One region of the Roseateles paludis genome, then DNA from elsewhere that is predicted to be linked to it. Evidence: predicted binding sites of a transcription regulator. Region 1 holds the regulator's gene; the other holds the start of a gene.
What was found. Region 1 encodes NrdR, which represses ribonucleotide reductase genes. Its sites were predicted from a motif close to CACNANATNTNGTG; they were not measured.

Region 1 (8,765 bases):
ACCGTGCGACGTGCTGAAGTGCGGCGTCAGCGCCCGCGTCCACCAGCACGGCAGCCGGCTTGCCGCCCTGCACCAGGGCAACGCCAGCCACCTGGGGCTGAAAGATCACCTCGGCGGGCAGCGCCGCGTGGGCGGGCAGCAGCCCGGCCGCCACCAAGAGGCATGCTGCCCATCGTCGAACGATGGGGGCGAGCGGCAACGCGCCCCAGCGGGCGGCAAAGGCTTTCAGGCCTTGGGATGTGGCAAGAGGCAATGGGTTCATGGGGCGGCGATAGCGGCTTGAAGAGACTGCGTTGAAGGCTCAATGACAGGAAAATATGGTAGCGCTACCTAAACATCAAAACCAAGCCGTCACAATGCCGCCCACCTCATCGTCATCCCTGACTTAAGAAGAACCGCTGCCGTGGATTTCGGCCTCCTCAAGACGCTGGTGCTGATCGTGCTACTGCCGCCGGTCTCGCCGATGCTGGTCATCGTGGCTGCGTGGTGTTTGCGCCGTCGCCGGGGTGCTGGTGCGCTCTTTGGCTTGGGGCTGGCATTGCTGTGGTTCAGCGCCACCGACGCGGCGGGGCAGTGGCTCACTCAGCAGGTGCTGGCACCGCCGCCCGCGTTGCGGCCGGCCGATCTGCCACGAGGCCCCAAGACGGCCATCCTGGTGCTGGGCGGCGGCATCCGCCAGCATGTGCCGGAGTACGACGCCGCAGGCCTGCAGGCCCTGACGCAGGAGCGGCTGAACTACGGCGTCTGGCTGGCCCGCCAGACGGGCGACGCGCTGGCCTTCAGTGGCGGCATTGGCTGGGCCGCGCGAGACCAAACCCTGTCTGAAGCCGAAGTCGTCAGCCGGGTGGCGAAGGAGCAGTACGGCATCACCCTGGCCTTGGCCGAGAGCACCTCGCGCGACACACGAGAGAACGCGCAGAACACCCTGCCCTTGCTGACCCGCGCGGGGTTCCAGCGCGTCATCCTGGTGACGCATGACCTGCACATGCCGCGCGCCTTGCGGGCCTTCAAGAACGCCACCGGCGCGGAGTCACTCGAAATCATTCCGGCACCGCTAGGCATGAACGACGGGAACTACAGCGCCCTGACCGACTGGTGCCCGTCTGATGCTGGCCTGCACCGCGTGCGCTACGTCATGTACGAAGCCCTGGCGCGGCTGACCGGACGCTAAGCCCACAAAGAGAAAGCCCCTCCGGGCCGTAGCCGGGAGGGGCGGGTGGGCATGGCCACCACTTGGGGGCTCCAAAGCGTCTGCTTCGGGGCTCCTGGCGCGCAAAGATTGCGCCAGCTGGTTTGCCTGACAGGCCTTTGGAGATTAGGTCAGGCCCAGACCAAATTCAAGGACGATCTTGGGGTGGCATCTGCCCGAACAGCGTCTCGAACAGCGCATCGGCGCGGGCGCGCACGGTGTCAGGCAGATGGATCACCCGGCCCCACTCACGCTCGGTTTCACCGGGCCATTTGTTGGTGGCGTCCAGCCCCATCTTGCCTCCAATGCCGCTCTGGGGCGACGCGAAATCGAGGTAGTCAATGGGCGTCTGCGACACCAGCGTGGTGTCACGCACCGGGTCCATGCGCGTGGTGACGGCCCAAACCACGTCCTTCCAGTCCCGCACGTCCACATCGTCATCCACGACGACGATGAACTTGGTGTACATGAACTGCCGCAGAAAGCTCCAGAGCCCGAACATCACCCGCTTGGCGTGACCGGCATAGGCCTTCCGGATCGACACCACGGCCATGCGATAGCTGCAGCCCTCGGGCGGCAGATAGAAATCCACGATCTCGGGAAACTGCTTCTGCAGGATGGGCACGAAGACCTCATTGAGCGCCACGCCCAGCACCGCGGGCTCGTCGGGGGGCTTACCGGTGTAGGTCGAGTGGTAGATCGGGTCCTTGCGGTGTGTCAGGCGCGACAGCTCAAAGACCGGGAACCAATCCTGCTCGTTGTAGTAGCCGGTGTGATCGCCAAAGGGGCCTTCCAGCGCGTGCAGATAGCCGCCCTTCTCCTTGAGGGGCACGCCCAGCTCGCTGACACCCGTGTAGCCCGGCGCGGCCACCGGGATGTGCCCTTCCAGCACGAACTCGGCGCTGGCCGGGGCCTGCAAGGCCAGGCCGTCGCCCACGGCGGTGTTCACCAGCTCGGTGCGCGCGCCGCGCAGCAAGCCGGCAAATTGGTACTCGGACAGCGTGTCCGGCACGGGCGTGACGGCCCCGAGGATGGTGGCCGGGTCAGCCCCAAGCGCGACGGCAATGGGAAACGGCTGCCCGGGCTTGGCAAGCGCAAAGTCGCGGAAGTCCAGCGCCCCACCCCGATGCGCCAGCCAGCGCATGATGACTTGGCGTCGCCCGATCAACTGCTGCCGGTAGATGCCGAGGTTCTGCCGGCTGCGCGCCCGGGGCCCACCCTGCGGCCCGCGGGTGATGACGAGGCCCCAGGTGATCAGCGGCCCGGCGTCGTCTGGCCAGCAGGTCTGGATGGGCAGGCGCTGCAGGTCGATGTCCGGCCCGTCAACGCACACCTGCTGGCAGGGTGCGGCGCGCACGAGCTTGGGCTTCATGTCCCACACCGCGCGCACCATGTCCAGCAGCTTGCCAGCCTCCTTGAGTCCCCGGGGCGGTTCGGGCTCTTTGAGCCGGGCGAGCAGTTCGCCGATGCCTCGCAGCTCGGACACCTGCTCGGCCCCCATGCCCAGCGCCACACGGCGCGGCGTGCCGAAGAGGTTGGCCAGCACCGGGACGTCGTGGCCCGTCGGGCGCTCGAACAGCAGGGCCGGCCCGCCGGCGCGCAACACTCGGTCGCTCAAGGCCGTCATTTCAAGCACCGGCGAGACCGGTTCGGCCACGCGCCGCAGCTCGCCCTGACGCTCCAGGCCGGCCATGAAATCTCGCAGGTCGCCGTATTTCATATGACTCCAAATTATTTAAGACCAATCTCTCTAGCTTGACTGGTTATTGTTGGCACCTAGAATCTCGGCCTATTCGGGTTTTCATGAGGTGGCTTCCAGCCTCGCTCCCCGCGGCGCCCGTCAGGCATGACGGGCTCAAGACGGGCATTATGGAGACCCGATCCGTGATCCATGTCACACACCAAGCATCAACCCCCTCTGCTGAAAACCGCCCTTGAACTCCGGGCGGCTGGTTCGCTCTTCCTGCGCGACGTGGCGCAGGGCGTGCTGCTCTTCAGCCACAACACCCTGGCCCTGGTGGGCCTGGCAGTGCTGGCCGTGGCCTTCGTGTTTGGCAGTCAGGCGGACCTGCGGATGCGGCTTGAGTCTGCCGCCTTGGGCTGGTTGCACGCCCGCCATGAAGCCCGCGCGGCGGCTGAAGGCGACGTGCTGTCGGTCTCGGCCGAGCCGGACGCCATCTCTCGCGCCACCGTGCTGAGCCCTCAGGAGTTGAGCAAGCAACAGGCCGCCGTGGCGCTTTGGCTGGCCCGCCGCTACCAAGTCGCGCCCGAGCCCGTCAGCCGCCTCGTCAAAGAGGCCTGGGAGCTGGGGCCGCGCGCCAAGTTGGACCCTGCCCTGATCCTGGCGGTGATGGCCATCGAGTCGCGCTTCAACCCCTTCGCCCAGAGTTCGGTCGGCGCTCAGGGCCTGATGCAGGTGATGAAGCGCGTCCATGACGACAAGTTCGAGGTCTTTGGGGGCTCGCTGGCCACCTTCGACCCGGTGACCAACCTGCGCGTCGGCGTCCAGGTCCTGCGCGACTGCATCGCCCGAGCGGGCTCCGTCGAAGACGGCCTGCGCTACTACGTCGGCGCCGCCAATGCCGAGGAAGACTCTGGCTACGCAGCCCGCGTGCTGGCTGAGCTGGAACTGTTGCGTGGCGTGATCCAAGGCCGCGCCGTCCCGCCGAACAGCCCCAACAAACCGCGTGAGCCTAGCCCTCCCGCAGCCGTGCCGCCCGGCGAGGTCGCGTTGAATTCCCGCTGAAGCGGGCCCCGTAATACACTGGCGCCTCACGCGACTGGCGATCATGGCCCCGACCCGAGAGGGTTTGCGCGGCCGGAGGTGGACAACCACTGGGGAGCGTGAAGTGGCACCTGCCGCTTTTAAGCCGTTCGCCTGGGCAACTCCGCTCGATGCTGCACGCTTGCGCGCCGCACCGCTGCCGGAGCACACCGCCACCGACTGATCACACACCATGTTTGACCGCCGCACCGCGACCCTGGCCCTGACGGACCCCGAAATCTTTGCTGCCGTCCAGCAAGAGAACCAGCGCCAGCAAGACCACATCGAGCTGATCGCCTCCGAAAACTACACCTCGCCCGCCGTCATGGAGGCGCAGGGCAGCCAGTTGACGAATAAGTACGCCGAGGGCTACCCCGGCAAGCGCTATTACGGCGGCTGCGAGTACGTGGACGTGGTCGAGCAACTGGCCATCGACCGGGTCAAGCAGCTCTTCGGCGCCAACTTTGCCAATGTGCAGCCCAACTCGGGCTCGCAAGCCAACCAGGCGGTGTTCTTTGGGCTGCTTCAGCCGGGCGACACCATCATGGGCATGAGCCTCGCCGAAGGCGGCCACCTGACGCACGGCATGCCGCTGAACATGAGCGGCAAGTGGTTCAAGGTTGTCAGCTACGGCCTCGACGCCCAGGAAGCCATCGACTACGACGCGATGGAACGCCTGGCCCGCGAGCACAAGCCCAAGCTCATCATTGCCGGTGCCTCCGCCTACTCGCTGCACATCGACTTCGCGCGCTTCGCCAAGATTGCCAAGGAAATTGGCGCCTACTTCATGGTGGACATGGCGCACTACGCCGGGCTGATTGCCGCAGGCGTCTACCCCAACCCCCTGCCCTATGCTGATGTGGTCACGTCCACCACCCACAAGAGCCTGCGTGGCCCGCGTGGCGGCATCATCCTGATGAACGACGAGGCGATTGCCAAGAAGATCAACTCGGCGATCTTCCCCGGCATTCAGGGCGGCCCCCTGATGCACGTCATCGCCGGCAAGGCTGTTGCCTTCAAGGAAGCGCTCGGGCCGGACTTCAAGGCCTACCAGGCCCAGGTCGTCGCCAATGCCAAGGTGCTTGCCGAGACCCTGATCTCGCGCGGCTTGCGCATCGTGTCCGGCGGCACACAGAGCCATGTCATGCTGGTTGACCTCCGCCCCAAGAACCTGACGGGCAAGGAAGCCGAAGCCATCCTCGGTGCCGCCCACATGACCTGCAACAAGAACGGCATCCCGAACGACCCGCAAAAGCCGATGGTCACGAGCGGTATCCGTCTGGGTACGCCCGCCATGACCACGCGCGGTTTCGGCGCCGAAGAAGTGCGCTTGACGGCCAACCTGATCGCCGACGTGCTGGACAACCCGCACGACGAGGCGAACATCGCGGCGGTGCGAGCCAAGGTCACCGCACTGACAGCGGCCTTCCCGGTCTACCGCTGAGCCCGGCGAAAGCTCCGCATGCGCTGCCCCTTTTGCGGTCATGCTGAAACGCAGGTGGCGGAGACGCGGGACTCCGACGAGGGTGACGCCGTCCGGCGTCGCCGCCGTTGCCAGTCCTGTGACAAGCGCTTCACCACCTACGAGCGTGCGGACATCACCCTGCCGACCGTCGTCAAGAAAGACGGTCGGCGCGCCGATTTCGACCCCGCCAAGCTGCGAGCCTCGATGCAATTGGCGCTGCGCAAGCGCCCGGTGAGCATCGAGCAGATCGACGAAGCGTTGAGCCGTATCGAAGAAAAGCTGCTCGCCAGCGGCGTGCGTGAGATCGCTTCGACACGCCTGGGTGAATTCGTCATGCGCGAACTAAAGCGCATCGACAAGGTCGCTTACGTCCGCTTCGCCTCCGTCTACCGGAGCTTTGAGGACGTGGACGAGTTCCGGCAGCTGATTCGCGAAATCTGAGCCTGCGCGGCACCCGCGAGCCAATTCTTCGCCCGTTGCCGGCTGATTGCACGTCAATCTCCGGGTTTCTACTTCCCCCTTAAGGGGGATATACCCCCCCTCGCTCCCCCTATCCCCCCCTGCGTTCCCACCAAAGGGGGAAGGACTCGGCGCGCGTCGATTTCTAGAGTTTGCGCATCCCACCACGCAAACCGGAACACGACCATGCGCCACAAGCTCCGCACCCTCCGCAACGCCGCAGGTTTCACCCTGATCGAAGCCTGCATGGCACTCGGCGTCACGGCCACGCTGGCCAGCCAGGCGCTCCCAGCCATGTCTGGCTTGATGCAAAGCCAACGGACCGCCGCCTATGCCGATCGCCTGGCGAGCGACCTGCGTGAGGCACGCACCCTGTCCATCCACCACAACCAGCCGGTGCAGCTTTCCTTTGGTGCCAAGGGCAACACCCAGTGCTACGTCATCTACACCGGGAACGGCACTTGCACCTGCAGCGGCGCAAACACGACCTGCGACGCCGGCGCTGCAGCCCACAAGACCGTTGCCCTCACGGATCAGACCGCACTCAACTACTGGAACAACAAACAGCGCATCACCTTCAGCGCCAGCCAGGGCTTCGGCAGCATGGCCAGCGTGGGGGTGCTAGACGCCAAGGGCAACGGCATCAAGCACGTCATCGCCATCACCGGCCGGATCCGCAGTTGCAGCGTCGATCGCCCCCGCAGCCATCTGCCCAAGTGCTGAAATGACGCGGCCAACAGCCGCCACAAAGGATCCCCACTTCTGGGGACGCTCCGACAAGCGGTTCGCTCTGCCAGATGAACGGGCTTGTCTCGGGCGCCCCCGTACGTTGCGGCTGGACAATGCACCAATGACACAGTCATCAGCTCAGTACCTTTGGGGTCGCCGGGGCAACACGCCGGGGTTTACGCTAATCGAGTTGGCAACCGCGATACTTGTCATAGGTATCTTATCCGCCATTGCCTACCCAAACTATACCAGTTCAATCCAGAAATCGCGACGCGGCGATGCAATTGCCGTGCTGACTGCGATTACGCAGGCACAGGAGCGATATCGGATGTCCCACGCTGCGTATGCAGGCGATACAGAAACGCTTAACGTTGACGTTTCAAAGATTTCCAAGCACTACGAAATTGCAATTAGCGGCGATGCTGTCACTGGAATGACAAATGTATTTCGCCTTACTGCCACGCCGCTGTCTACCAGCCCACAGTCGAATGATTTACGCTGCGGCCAGCTGATCGTCTCCCTGATCAGGGGACAATTGGAATATATTTCCAAGGACTCGACCGGGGCATCCATTACAACGCCCGAATGCTGGCCAAAATGATGCGATCGAATTTGAATTTCATGGCCGCAAACACTGCAATGCAGCGCGGCGTTGGGTTGATCGAGATGGCGGTTGTATTGGTCGTTGGAAGCATTATTGCTGCCACCGTCATTCCGAGTATGATGGATGCCGCCCAGCGTAAGAAGATTATCGCCACGGCCAACGAAATTTCCTCCCTGATGGGCTATGCACGCTCAGAAAGCCTGAACTCAGGAATTGATATTGATATTTCGTTTGATACCGATGCCCACACCAAAGGTGTCAGTTGCGCACTTGTCGCCACGCAGTCAGAAGCCGCGACGACCAAATGCAAATGCTATGACGCCAATATATCGAAGAGCTGCAAGGTTGGTGCCGGCCCTGACGGTGGCAGTATGCTCCGGACATTCTCGATTCCGCTCACCAGCGGCATCACTTTCTCGACCAACTCACTTGTCTGGCCGGCAGCGGGCATGCCAGGAAGATTCAGTGTCACGTATCCTAAATTGACAACCACGCTTCCGGACGACTTGAAAGTCACTATTTCAGGCACCCGCGGCTTCAAGCTTCGTGTGGATTTGAGCACCAGTGGCCGAATCAGTATATGCTCCCCTGACAGGCCAGAAGCTGGGTATCCGGTATGCGCATCATGAAGCTACGCCCCTTGCAGCGCGGCCAGCAGCGCGGCCTCACATTGGTTGAACTCATGGTGGGTATCACCATAGGCCTCATCATTACGGCTGGCGCAAGCATGATGGCCGTCAATCAGATTGGCGAGCATCGCCGCATCACGATTGAAGTACAGATACAGCAAGATCTCAGACTGATTGCCGACATGGTTGCGCAGCAGATTCGTCGAGCTGGATTTCGGGGCTGGTCGGAGTTGGGCGTCTGGGTGCCTGAGCTTGCCGGCGGCGCACCAACACCAGCAATAGAATCCACAAACAACCCGTTTGATGCGCTGTCAGAATCCGATGACGGAAAGACATTGACATTTGTTTACGAGACAAATCCTGTGCTGGGAAAAACCAGGTCAGATATGACCTCCTATGCCGATGACGTCAACGACGCGGATCACGGCGGATTCAAAATTGAGGATGGCGAACTAAAAATTCAGCTCGGTCGCGGCAATTGGCAACCGATCTCAGATAAGAGCAGTTATCGCTTCGATTCGGCGAGGTCAAGCTTCAAAATATCGACCCAGTCTCAATCGCTTGAAGAGTTTTGCGATCTTCCTTGCAATGGCTTGGCAGACTGTCCCCCTCAACAAGACGTACGCACGGTGACCGTGACGCTAGTAGCCACGAGCGTGCTGCTCCAAGACGTCACAAGAACCGTTCAAATTGTGGAGCGAGTGCGCTCCGACAAAATAGTCGGGGTTTGCGCCAAATCATGAAGCACCCTGCATCGTGCGAATTTACCTCGCGTCGGCAATCTGGCGTCGCAACGCTCGTCGTTGTGATGTCTCTATTTCTTCTTATCGGACTTTTGGCTGCCTTTGGTAACCGCAACCTTTTGTTCGAACAACGCATGGCTGGCGCGACCTTCCGTAGCATGCTCGTGAAGCAAATGGGAGATG
Region 2 (8,765 bases), on a different contig from region 1:
ATGAGTTCTGCGTCCAGATGCGCCGATTCCACCAAGCATGAGTTCCAAACCCCGCCTCCTGGTCGTTGACGACGAGCCCGATCTGCGCACGCTCTACGAGCTGTCGCTGCTGCGCGAAGGCTACGAGGTGGACAGTGCGGCCGGCGTGGCCGAGGGCCTGGCACTGCTGGCGGCGGGCAGCTACAACGCCGTCATCACCGACATGAAGCTGCCCGATGGCAGCGGCCTGGATGTGCTGCGCTGGCTGGAGCAGCGCGGCCGGGGCGAGAAGACCCTGGTCATCACGGCCTTTGGTTCGGCCGAGAACGCCGTCGAGGCCCTCAAGGCGGGCGCGTACGACTACCTGACCAAGCCGGTGGATCTGCGGCAGTTCCGCCTGGTGGTGGCCTCGGCCCTGGGCCGCAGCGCACCCGACCGCGAGGAGCGCCGTGCCCCGCCGCGCAGCCCGCAAGGCGCCATGGCCCGGCTGGCGGGCCAGTCGGCGGCGCTGCATGAAGTGCGCTCGCTCATCACCAAGGTGGCGCGCAGCATGGCGCCGGTGCTGGTGAACGGCGAGTCTGGCACCGGCAAGGAGCTGGTGGCGCGCGCCATCCACGAGTGCGGCGCCCGAGGCAGTCAGCGCTTTGTGGCCGTCAACTGCGGCGCCATCCCCGAGAACCTGCTGGAGGCCGAGTTCTTTGGCTACCGCAAGGGGGCCTTCACCGGCGCGCAGGAGGACCGCGAGGGCTTCTTCCAGGCGGCCGATGGCGGCACCTTGTTCCTCGACGAAATCGGTGACCTGCCGCTGGCCATGCAGAGCAAACTGCTGCGCGCGATCCAGGAGCGCTCGGTGCGCCCCGTGGGGGCGGTCGTCGAAGCGGCGGTGAACGTGCGCGTCGTGAGCGCCACCCACAAGGACCTGGCGGCCGAGGTGGCGGCCGGGCGCTTCCGGCAAGACTTGTTCTACCGGCTCAATGTGATCCAGATCCGCGTGCCGCCGCTGCGCGAGCGCCTGGAGGACCTGCCCGAGATCAGCGACCGCGTGCTTGAGCGCATCGCGCACGATGCCGGCGTCTCGCCGGCCCCGCGCCTCACTGCGGCGGCGCTGGAGACGCTGTCGCGCTACGCCTTCCCGGGCAATGTGCGTGAGCTGGAGAACCTGCTGCACCGCGCGCTGGCGCTGGTGGGCGGCGAGTGGATCGACGCTGACGAACTGGGCCTGCCCGACACCTTGCTTGACGACACCCGCAGCGACACACAGTTCGCAGCCATCGACGGCGAGGTGCATGCCAAGGGCAGCGCTGGCGAGGTCAGCGTGCCCGATGCGCTGCCCGAAGACCTTGCCGCCTACCTGGATGAAGTCGAGCGCGCCATCCTGCTGCGCGCGCTTGAAAAGCATCGTTACAACCGCACCGCCGCTGCCGCGAGCCTGGGACTGTCCCTAAGACAGATCCGCTACCGCATGGCGCGGCTCGGCATCACCGCGGGCGACTAGCCGAGATCGCCACTGCATCGGCCCCAGGATTGGCGCGGGCCAGCGGGCCAAAAGTGCGCCCAAGCGAGCATTGGCGCGGGGTTGTGGGGTGCGAGGTCCATGCCATCGCACTTGCCGGCCCGATGCTCAATTTCCGGCGTCCATTTGTGCGCTTCCGCTAGCCCTCCGGGCTGTCGTCGTCAAGCGGATTGATACGCTATGGGTAGTGGTTGAGCGAGGCATAGGCCACAGATATAGTGTCCTGCATGCTATTCTGCTGAACCGGTTGACCCCCAATGCCCACTCCCTGGTTCGTCGAGCAAACGCCCCTGCGGCGCACCGTGTCACGAACCCCCTCGCGAGTGTTTTGGCCCGCCAGTCAGCCGGACTTTCTGACCCCAACGCCATGAGTGCTTGAGCACTTGTAGGCGTGAGCTTTGCCGTATCGCTTTCCGACCCCACAGAGAGGACGTTCCATGCTTCAAGATGCCGTTGCGACCAGCGCCGCCGCTTCCTCCGCCCCCTTCTCGCCGGACCTGTCCGGCGCCGCGCCTCGCACGACGTCTCCGAGCGAGATCGTCCCGCCGACCGTTTACCAGTCCTACCAGATCATTCGCCGCAATGGCGCCGTCGTCGCCTTTGAGCCGAGCAAGATCGCGGTCGCTTTGATGAAGGCCTTCCTGGCCGTGCATGGCACCGGTGGCGCGGCGTCGGCCAGCGTGCGCGAGACGGTGGAGCAACTGACCCAGAACGTCGTCCGCGCCTTGCTGCGCTCGCGTCCGAGTGGCGGCACCTTCCACATCGAAGACGTGCAAGACCAGGTCGAGCTCGGCCTGATGCGCAGCGGCCATCACGAAGTGGCGCGCGCCTATGTGCTGTACCGCGAGCGCCGCGCTCAAGAGCGCGCCCGTGCCGGCGAAGCGACCAAGGCGGCCGAGCCGCAGTTCATGGTGCTGGACGGTGGCGAGCGCCGTGCACTCGACCTCGGCAGCCTGCGCAACCTGATCGCCTCCGCCTGCGAGAACCTCGGCGCCGATGTGCGCCCCGAGCCCGTGCTGGCCGAGACCCAGCGCAATCTGTACGACGGCGTGCCGATGGAGGAGGTCTACAAGGCCGCCATCCTCGCTGCGCGCACCCTGATCGAGAAGGATCCGGGCTACAGCCGCGCCACCGCGCGCTTGCTGCTGCACACCATCCGCCGCGAGATCCTGGGCCGTGAGGTCATGCAGGCTGAGATGTCGCAGGCCTATGCCGACTACTTCCCCGGCTTCATCAAGCGCGGCGTGCAAGCCGAGTTGCTGGACGAGAAGCTGCAACAGTTCGACCTGGCCAAGCTGGGCGCGGCGCTCAAGGCTGAGCGTGACCTGCAGTTCGATTACCTCGGCCTGCAGACCCTGTACGACCGCTACTTCCTGCACATCGAGGACGTCCGCATCGAACTGCCCCAGGCCTTCTTCATGCGCGTCGCCATGGGCCTGGCACTGAACGAGATCGACCGCGAAGCCCGCGCCATCGAGTTCTACAACGTGCTCTCCACCTTCGACTTCATGTCGAGCACGCCGACCTTGTTCAACTCCGGCACCCGCCGCTCGCAGCTCTCCAGCTGCTACCTCACTACTGTCGAGGACGACCTGGACGGCATCTACGAGGCGCTGAAGGAGAACGCGCTGCTGTCCAAGTTTGCCGGCGGCCTCGGTAACGACTGGACCAATGTCCGTGCGCTGGGCTCCTATATCAAGGGCACCAATGGCAAGAGCCAGGGCGTCGTGCCCTTCCTCAAGGTCGTGAACGACACCGCTGTGGCCGTCAACCAGGGTGGCAAGCGCAAAGGCGCGGTCTGCGCCTATCTGGAAAGCTGGCACCTCGACATCGAAGAGTTCCTGGAGCTGCGCAAGAACACCGGCGACGACCGCCGCCGCACGCACGACATGAACACGGCGAACTGGATCCCTGATCTGTTCATGAAGCGCGTCATCGAAGGTGGCGACTGGACCCTGTTCTCGCCCAGCACCTGCCCCGATCTGCACGACAAGTTCGGCAAGGACTTTGAGACGGCCTATGTCGGCTATGAGCAGAAGGCTGACCGCGGTGAGCTCAAGCTCTTCAAGCGCATGCCCGCCAAGGACCTGTGGCGCAGGATGCTCTCGATGCTGTTCGAGACCGGCCACCCCTGGATCACCTTCAAGGACGCCTGCAACGTCCGCTCGCCGCAGCAGCATGTTGGCGTCGTGCACTCGTCCAACCTCTGCACCGAGATCACGCTCAACACCAATGAGAGCGAGATCGCCGTCTGCAACCTCGGCTCGGTCAACCTCGCCCAGCACTTGAAGGATGGCCAGATTGATCAGGCCAAGCTCAAGAAGACGGTGGCCACGGCGATGCGCATGCTCGACAACGTCATCGACATCAACTACTACGCCGTCAAGAAGGCGCGCGACTCCAACCTGCGTCATCGCCCGGTCGGCCTCGGCATCATGGGCTTCCAGGACGCGCTCTACCAACTGCGCACGCCCTATGCCTCGGAGGCTGCGGTTGAGTTTGCCGACCGTTCGATGGAAGCTGTCTGCTACCACGCGTACTGGGCGTCGACCGAACTCGCCGCCGAGCGTGGCCGCTACTCCAGCTACAAGGGCTCGCTGTGGGATCGCGGCATCCTGCCGATCGACTCCATCGACCTGCTGGCTGAACAGCGCGGTGGCTACGTGGACGTGGACCGTTCGGTGAGCATGGACTGGGACGCCCTGCGCGGCCGCATCGCCGAGCACGGCATGCGCAACAGCAACTGCATCGCCATCGCCCCGACGGCCACCATCTCCAACATCATCGGCGTGGACGCCTCGATCGAGCCTTGCTTCGGCAACCTGTCGGTCAAGTCCAACCTGTCGGGCGAGTTCACGGTCATCAACGAATCGCTGGTGCGTGACCTCAAGAAGCTCGGCCTCTGGGACGACGTGATGGTCATGGACCTCAAGCACTTCGATGGTTCGCTGCGCCGCATCGACCGCGTGCCTGAAGACGTCAAGGCGCTCTACGCGACGGCCTTTGAAGTCGAGCCCGTGTGGCTGGTCGAGGCCGCGTCGCGCCGCCAGAAGTGGATCGACCAGGCGCAGAGCCTGAACATCTACATGGCCGGCGCCTCGGGCAAGAAGCTCGACGAGACCTACAAGCTCGCCTGGCAGCGTGGCCTCAAGACCACCTACTACCTCCGCACCATCAGCGCCACGCAGGCCGAGAAGAGCACGGTCACGCGCACGGGTCAGCTCAACGCAGTGTCTTCAGCACCCGCTGCCGCAGCCGCCGCAACGCCTGCGCCGATGGCTGCCGCCGAGCCTGATGTGCCTGCGACCGACATCAAGTTCTGTTCGATCGACAACCCCGACTGCGAAGCTTGCCAGTGATCGTGCAACGCAGCATGCAGTTGTCTATACAACTTCGTGCTGCGTTTTCGATGCCCTCGTGCAACAGGACGGGCTCTCGCGGCTTGCCAAGGCTTGTTGAGCTGTTGAGCCCCTACCGATAATTCACCGCCACAGGAAGACCCCACCATGCTGGTCTGGGACGAAGACACCGCCTCCACCGACACCTCTGCCGCCATCAAGGCCGCACCCCAAAACGCGACGGGCGTGATGCCCGTGACGCGTGAGGCTTCAACCCCTTTTGTTGCTCCTGTCGCCACCTCCGCTCCCGAGTTGCCTGAGCCCCGCCTGAGCGGCGAGCCGGCCTCCGCACGCCGCGTCCGCGCGGCTGACAAGCGCATCATCAACGGCCAGACCGACGTCAACCAACTGGTGCCGTTCAAGTACAAGTGGGCCTGGGAGAAGTACCTCGCCACCTGCGCCAATCACTGGATGCCGCAGGAAGTGAACATGAGCCGCGACATCGCGCTCTGGAAGGACCCCAACGGCCTGACCGAAGACGAGCGCCGCATCATCAAGCGCAACCTCGGCTTCTTCGTCACCGCCGACTCGCTGGCCGCCAACAACATCGTGCTCGGCACCTACCGGCACATCACGGCGCCCGAGTGCCGTCAGTTCCTGCTGCGTCAGGCCTTCGAAGAGGCCATCCACACGCACGCCTATCAGTACATCGTTGAGTCCCTCGGCCTCGACGAGAGTGAAATCTTTAACGCCTACAACGAAGTTCAGTCCATCCGCGACAAGGACGAGTTCCTGATCCCGTTCATCGACGCGATCATGAAGCCCGAGTTCAAGACCGGCACACCCGAAGCCGATCAGACCCTGCTCAAGAGCCTGATCGTGTTTGCCTGCTTGATGGAAGGCCTGTTCTTCTATGTCGGCTTCACCCAGATCCTGGCCATGGGCCGCCAGAACAAGATGACCGGTGCCGCCGAGCAGTACCAGTACATCCTGCGCGACGAGTCCATGCACTGCAATTTCGGCATCGACCTCATCAACCAGATCAAGCTTGAGAACCCGCACCTCTGGACCTCCGAGTTCAAGGCCGAGATCAAGGCCTTGTTCATGAAGGCTGTCGAGCTGGAGTACCGCTACGCCGAGGACACCATGCCGCGTGGCGTGCTGGGCCTCAACGCTTCGATGTTCAAGGGCTATCTGCGCTTCATCGCCAACCGGCGTGCCACGCAGATCGGGCTGGAGGCGCTCTTCCCGAACGAAGAGAACCCCTTCCCCTGGATGAGCGAAATGATCGACTTGAAGAAGGAGCGCAACTTCTTCGAGACCCGCGTGATCGAGTACCAGAGCGGCGGCGCGCTGAGCTGGGACTGATCCGAACTTTTTGCGCTGCAAGAGATCAAGACACGTGACGGCATCCTCCAACGACCAGCAGGTCCGGGCCATAGAGCCCATGGGGTGGCGTCATTCCCGCGTTCATGGCATCGGAGCGTTCCTCCTGGACGACTCGCGGGCCATGGATAGCCGCACGGCTTCGGACCGGTTCGAAGCAGGCGGTTTTTTCTCAACTTGATCAAGGAGAAACACATGGCAACTGCAACCAAGAAGGCTCCGGCCAAGAAGGCTCCGGCCAAGAAGGCCGCTCCGGCGAAGAAGGCCGCTCCGGCCAAGAAGGCCGCTGCAAAGAAGGCCCCGGCCAAGAAGGCCGCTCCGGCGAAGAAGGCCGCTCCGGCCAAGAAGGCCGCTGCGAAGAAGGCCGCTCCGGCCAAGAAGGCGCCTGCCAAGAAGGCCGCTCCGGCCAAGAAGGCTGCGGCTAAGAAGGCCGCTCCGGCCAAGAAGGCTGCACCGGCCAAGAAGGCCGCGATGCCTACCAAGAAGGCCGCTGCCAAGCCGGCTGCCAAGAAGGCTGCTCCCAAGAAGGCCGCTGCGCCCAAGAAGGCTGCTGCCAAGCCCGCCGCCAAGCCGGCTGCCAAGAAGGCTGCGCCCAAGAAGGCCGCCGCCAAGCCTGCCCCTGCTGCCAAGCCTGCCCCTGCGCCTGCTGCCGCCGCTCCGGCCCCGGCTGCCAAGACGGCTCTGAGCCCTCAGGCTGCCTGGCCCTTCCCGACCGGCAACAAGCCCTGAGCCTGAATGCCGACACTGGCGCTTTGGCGCCGGTGTCGGTTCAATGGCAACTGTGCTGCACCCGCCACGGCCTCGTGCCCTGGCGGGTTTTTCTTGCGCGCTTGGTTTGTCGGTCTGGCGTGCGGCGCGGCCTCAGCGCTTCAGCGCGCGATCGATCTGCCGGCGCTCAAGGCTGGAACACGTCCACCGTGTAACCCGTGACCCGATGCGTGCCCGTCGAGAGGGGCAGCGAGAACGCCTTCTCGGCCTCGGGCCCGAGACGATCCACAGCCGGCACGAGTGCCGTGGGCGGGAAGACGCGCCGTGCTAGCAGGGCACCGCTGGCGTCAGTGAGGCTCAGCTCCACCCAGGGCATGGCCACCTCGACGGCCGAGGTGTTGCGCAAACTCAGCCCCAGCTTGTAGGCATTGCGCTGGCCCATCTGCGTGAGCGAGGTGGTCTCGATCAACAGCACGTCAGCGCGCTTCCAGGGCTCGACCTTGCAGGCCGCGACGCTGCAAAGCGCCACCACGGCGGGGCGCAGCGCCGGGAAGAGTGCAGCCACTGCATCGCGGAAGTGGAGCGTCATTTGCGCCAGCAGCGCGATGCACAGCACGACCGATGCCGCCATCAGCCCGCGCCGCACGGCGGGCTGCTGCCAGCGCTCTCCCGCCCGCGCTCGGCGCATGAACTCGGGCAGCGCCTCGGTCGGGATGGGCGTGGGCGGCGTGGGGGTGAGCGGCGCAGCGCCCGTGGGCACGTCCAGCGCTTCGGCCTGGAAGGGTGCCAGGGGCTCGTCGACCCAGCGAGGCTCAAGCCGATCACCCCGCTGCGCAGAGAAGGCCTGCGCTGTATCCAGCGCAGGCTCTGCGGGCGCCGGGGCTTCAGCGGGCTCGAAGGACTCAGGCGCCGAGGCAGGCTCAGGTTCATCGCGGCGGCTGGCCTCCGGCGGGTCGCTGGCCCAGGCTTGGGGCGGTGCGCTCGGGGGCGAGTAGGGCGGCTCGTCCGGGGCCGGAGCGGGTGCCTCGGGAGGTGCTGAATAGGCGGGTGGCTCCGGCGGTGGTGGCTCGGGTGCGAAACGGGCTGGCCAGTCAGGCGCCGGCTCGCGCTCCATGTCGAACAGCAGCTCGCGGGCGTCGAAGACTTCGTTGCAGCGGCCGCAGCGCACCCAGCCATCGGAGACGCGCAACTGGTCTTCGACGATGCGGAAGATGGTGCCGCAGGCGGTGCAGCGGGTGGCCAGGCTCATGGGTGAATCATCCCATGTGGCAACCGTGCTGGCGTCAGGACTTGCGCTGGGCGGTCATCCGGATCCAGCCCTCGTCCTGTTCGCTCACTTCCAGGGCCAACCAGGGCGCGTAAGCGGCCTTCAAGTCATCGGCCTGGTGCGCCAGGATGCCGGCCAGCACGAGGTGCCCACCCGGTGCGACGTGGGCGCACAGCAGCGGCGCGAGCAGCTTCAGGGGCGAGGCCAGGATGTTGGCGAGCACCAGCGGGTAGGTGCCGGCGGCGGCGGCTGGATCGGCCGCGTGGACTTGAGGCGTGGCGTTGGCCGCCGCGTTGTCGGCCGTGGCGCGCAGCGCGGCAGGGTCGATGTCCACGGCGTCGATGTGCTGTGCGCCATGCAGTGCCGCGCCGATGGCGAGGATGCCGGAGCCGCAGCCGTAGTCGAGCACGCGGTCCCAGCCCGGCGCGAGCTCGGCATGCTGGGCGATCCAGCGCAGGCACATCCGCGTGGTGGGGTGGGTGCCCGTGCCAAAGGCCAGGCCTGGGTCCAGGCGCATCACGCGCGTGGCGGCGGGTGGGGCCTGATGCCAGGACGGCACGATCCAGAAGCTCGG

Region 2: the regulator NrdR is predicted to act here: its motif matches at 1,700-1,713, upstream of ABDJ85_RS17185 (ribonucleoside-diphosphate reductase subunit alpha).

The regions. Positions count from the first base shown of each region.
Region 1 is NZ_JBDPZD010000010.1:50,559-59,323, forward strand. Features, by position in the region: gene ABDJ85_RS19915 (glycosyl hydrolase 115 family protein) at 1-262, opposite strand, end outside; gene ABDJ85_RS19920 (YdcF family protein) at 404-1,171, shown strand; gene ubiD (4-hydroxy-3-polyprenylbenzoate decarboxylase) at 1,338-2,909, opposite strand; gene ABDJ85_RS19930 (lytic transglycosylase domain-containing protein) at 3,081-3,935, shown strand; ZMP/ZTP riboswitch at 3,956-4,080, shown strand; gene glyA (serine hydroxymethyltransferase) at 4,147-5,397, shown strand; gene nrdR (transcriptional regulator NrdR) at 5,416-5,859, shown strand; gene ABDJ85_RS19945 (GspH/FimT family pseudopilin) at 6,064-6,600, shown strand; gene ABDJ85_RS19950 (type IV pilin protein) at 6,728-7,207, shown strand; gene ABDJ85_RS19955 (pilus assembly FimT family protein) at 7,192-7,839, shown strand; gene ABDJ85_RS19960 (PilW family protein) at 7,827-8,582, shown strand; gene ABDJ85_RS19965 (pilus assembly PilX family protein) at 8,579-8,765, shown strand, end outside.
Region 2 is NZ_JBDPZD010000006.1:54,567-63,331, forward strand. Features, by position in the region: gene ABDJ85_RS17175 (two-component system sensor histidine kinase NtrB) at 1-41, shown strand, start outside; gene ABDJ85_RS17180 (sigma-54-dependent transcriptional regulator) at 38-1,474, shown strand; gene ABDJ85_RS17185 (ribonucleoside-diphosphate reductase subunit alpha) at 1,930-4,851, shown strand; gene ABDJ85_RS17190 (ribonucleotide-diphosphate reductase subunit beta) at 4,999-6,198, shown strand; gene ABDJ85_RS17195 (histone H1-like DNA-binding protein) at 6,412-6,945, shown strand; gene ABDJ85_RS17200 (zinc-ribbon and DUF3426 domain-containing protein) at 7,112-8,173, opposite strand; gene prmA (50S ribosomal protein L11 methyltransferase) at 8,208-8,765, opposite strand, start outside.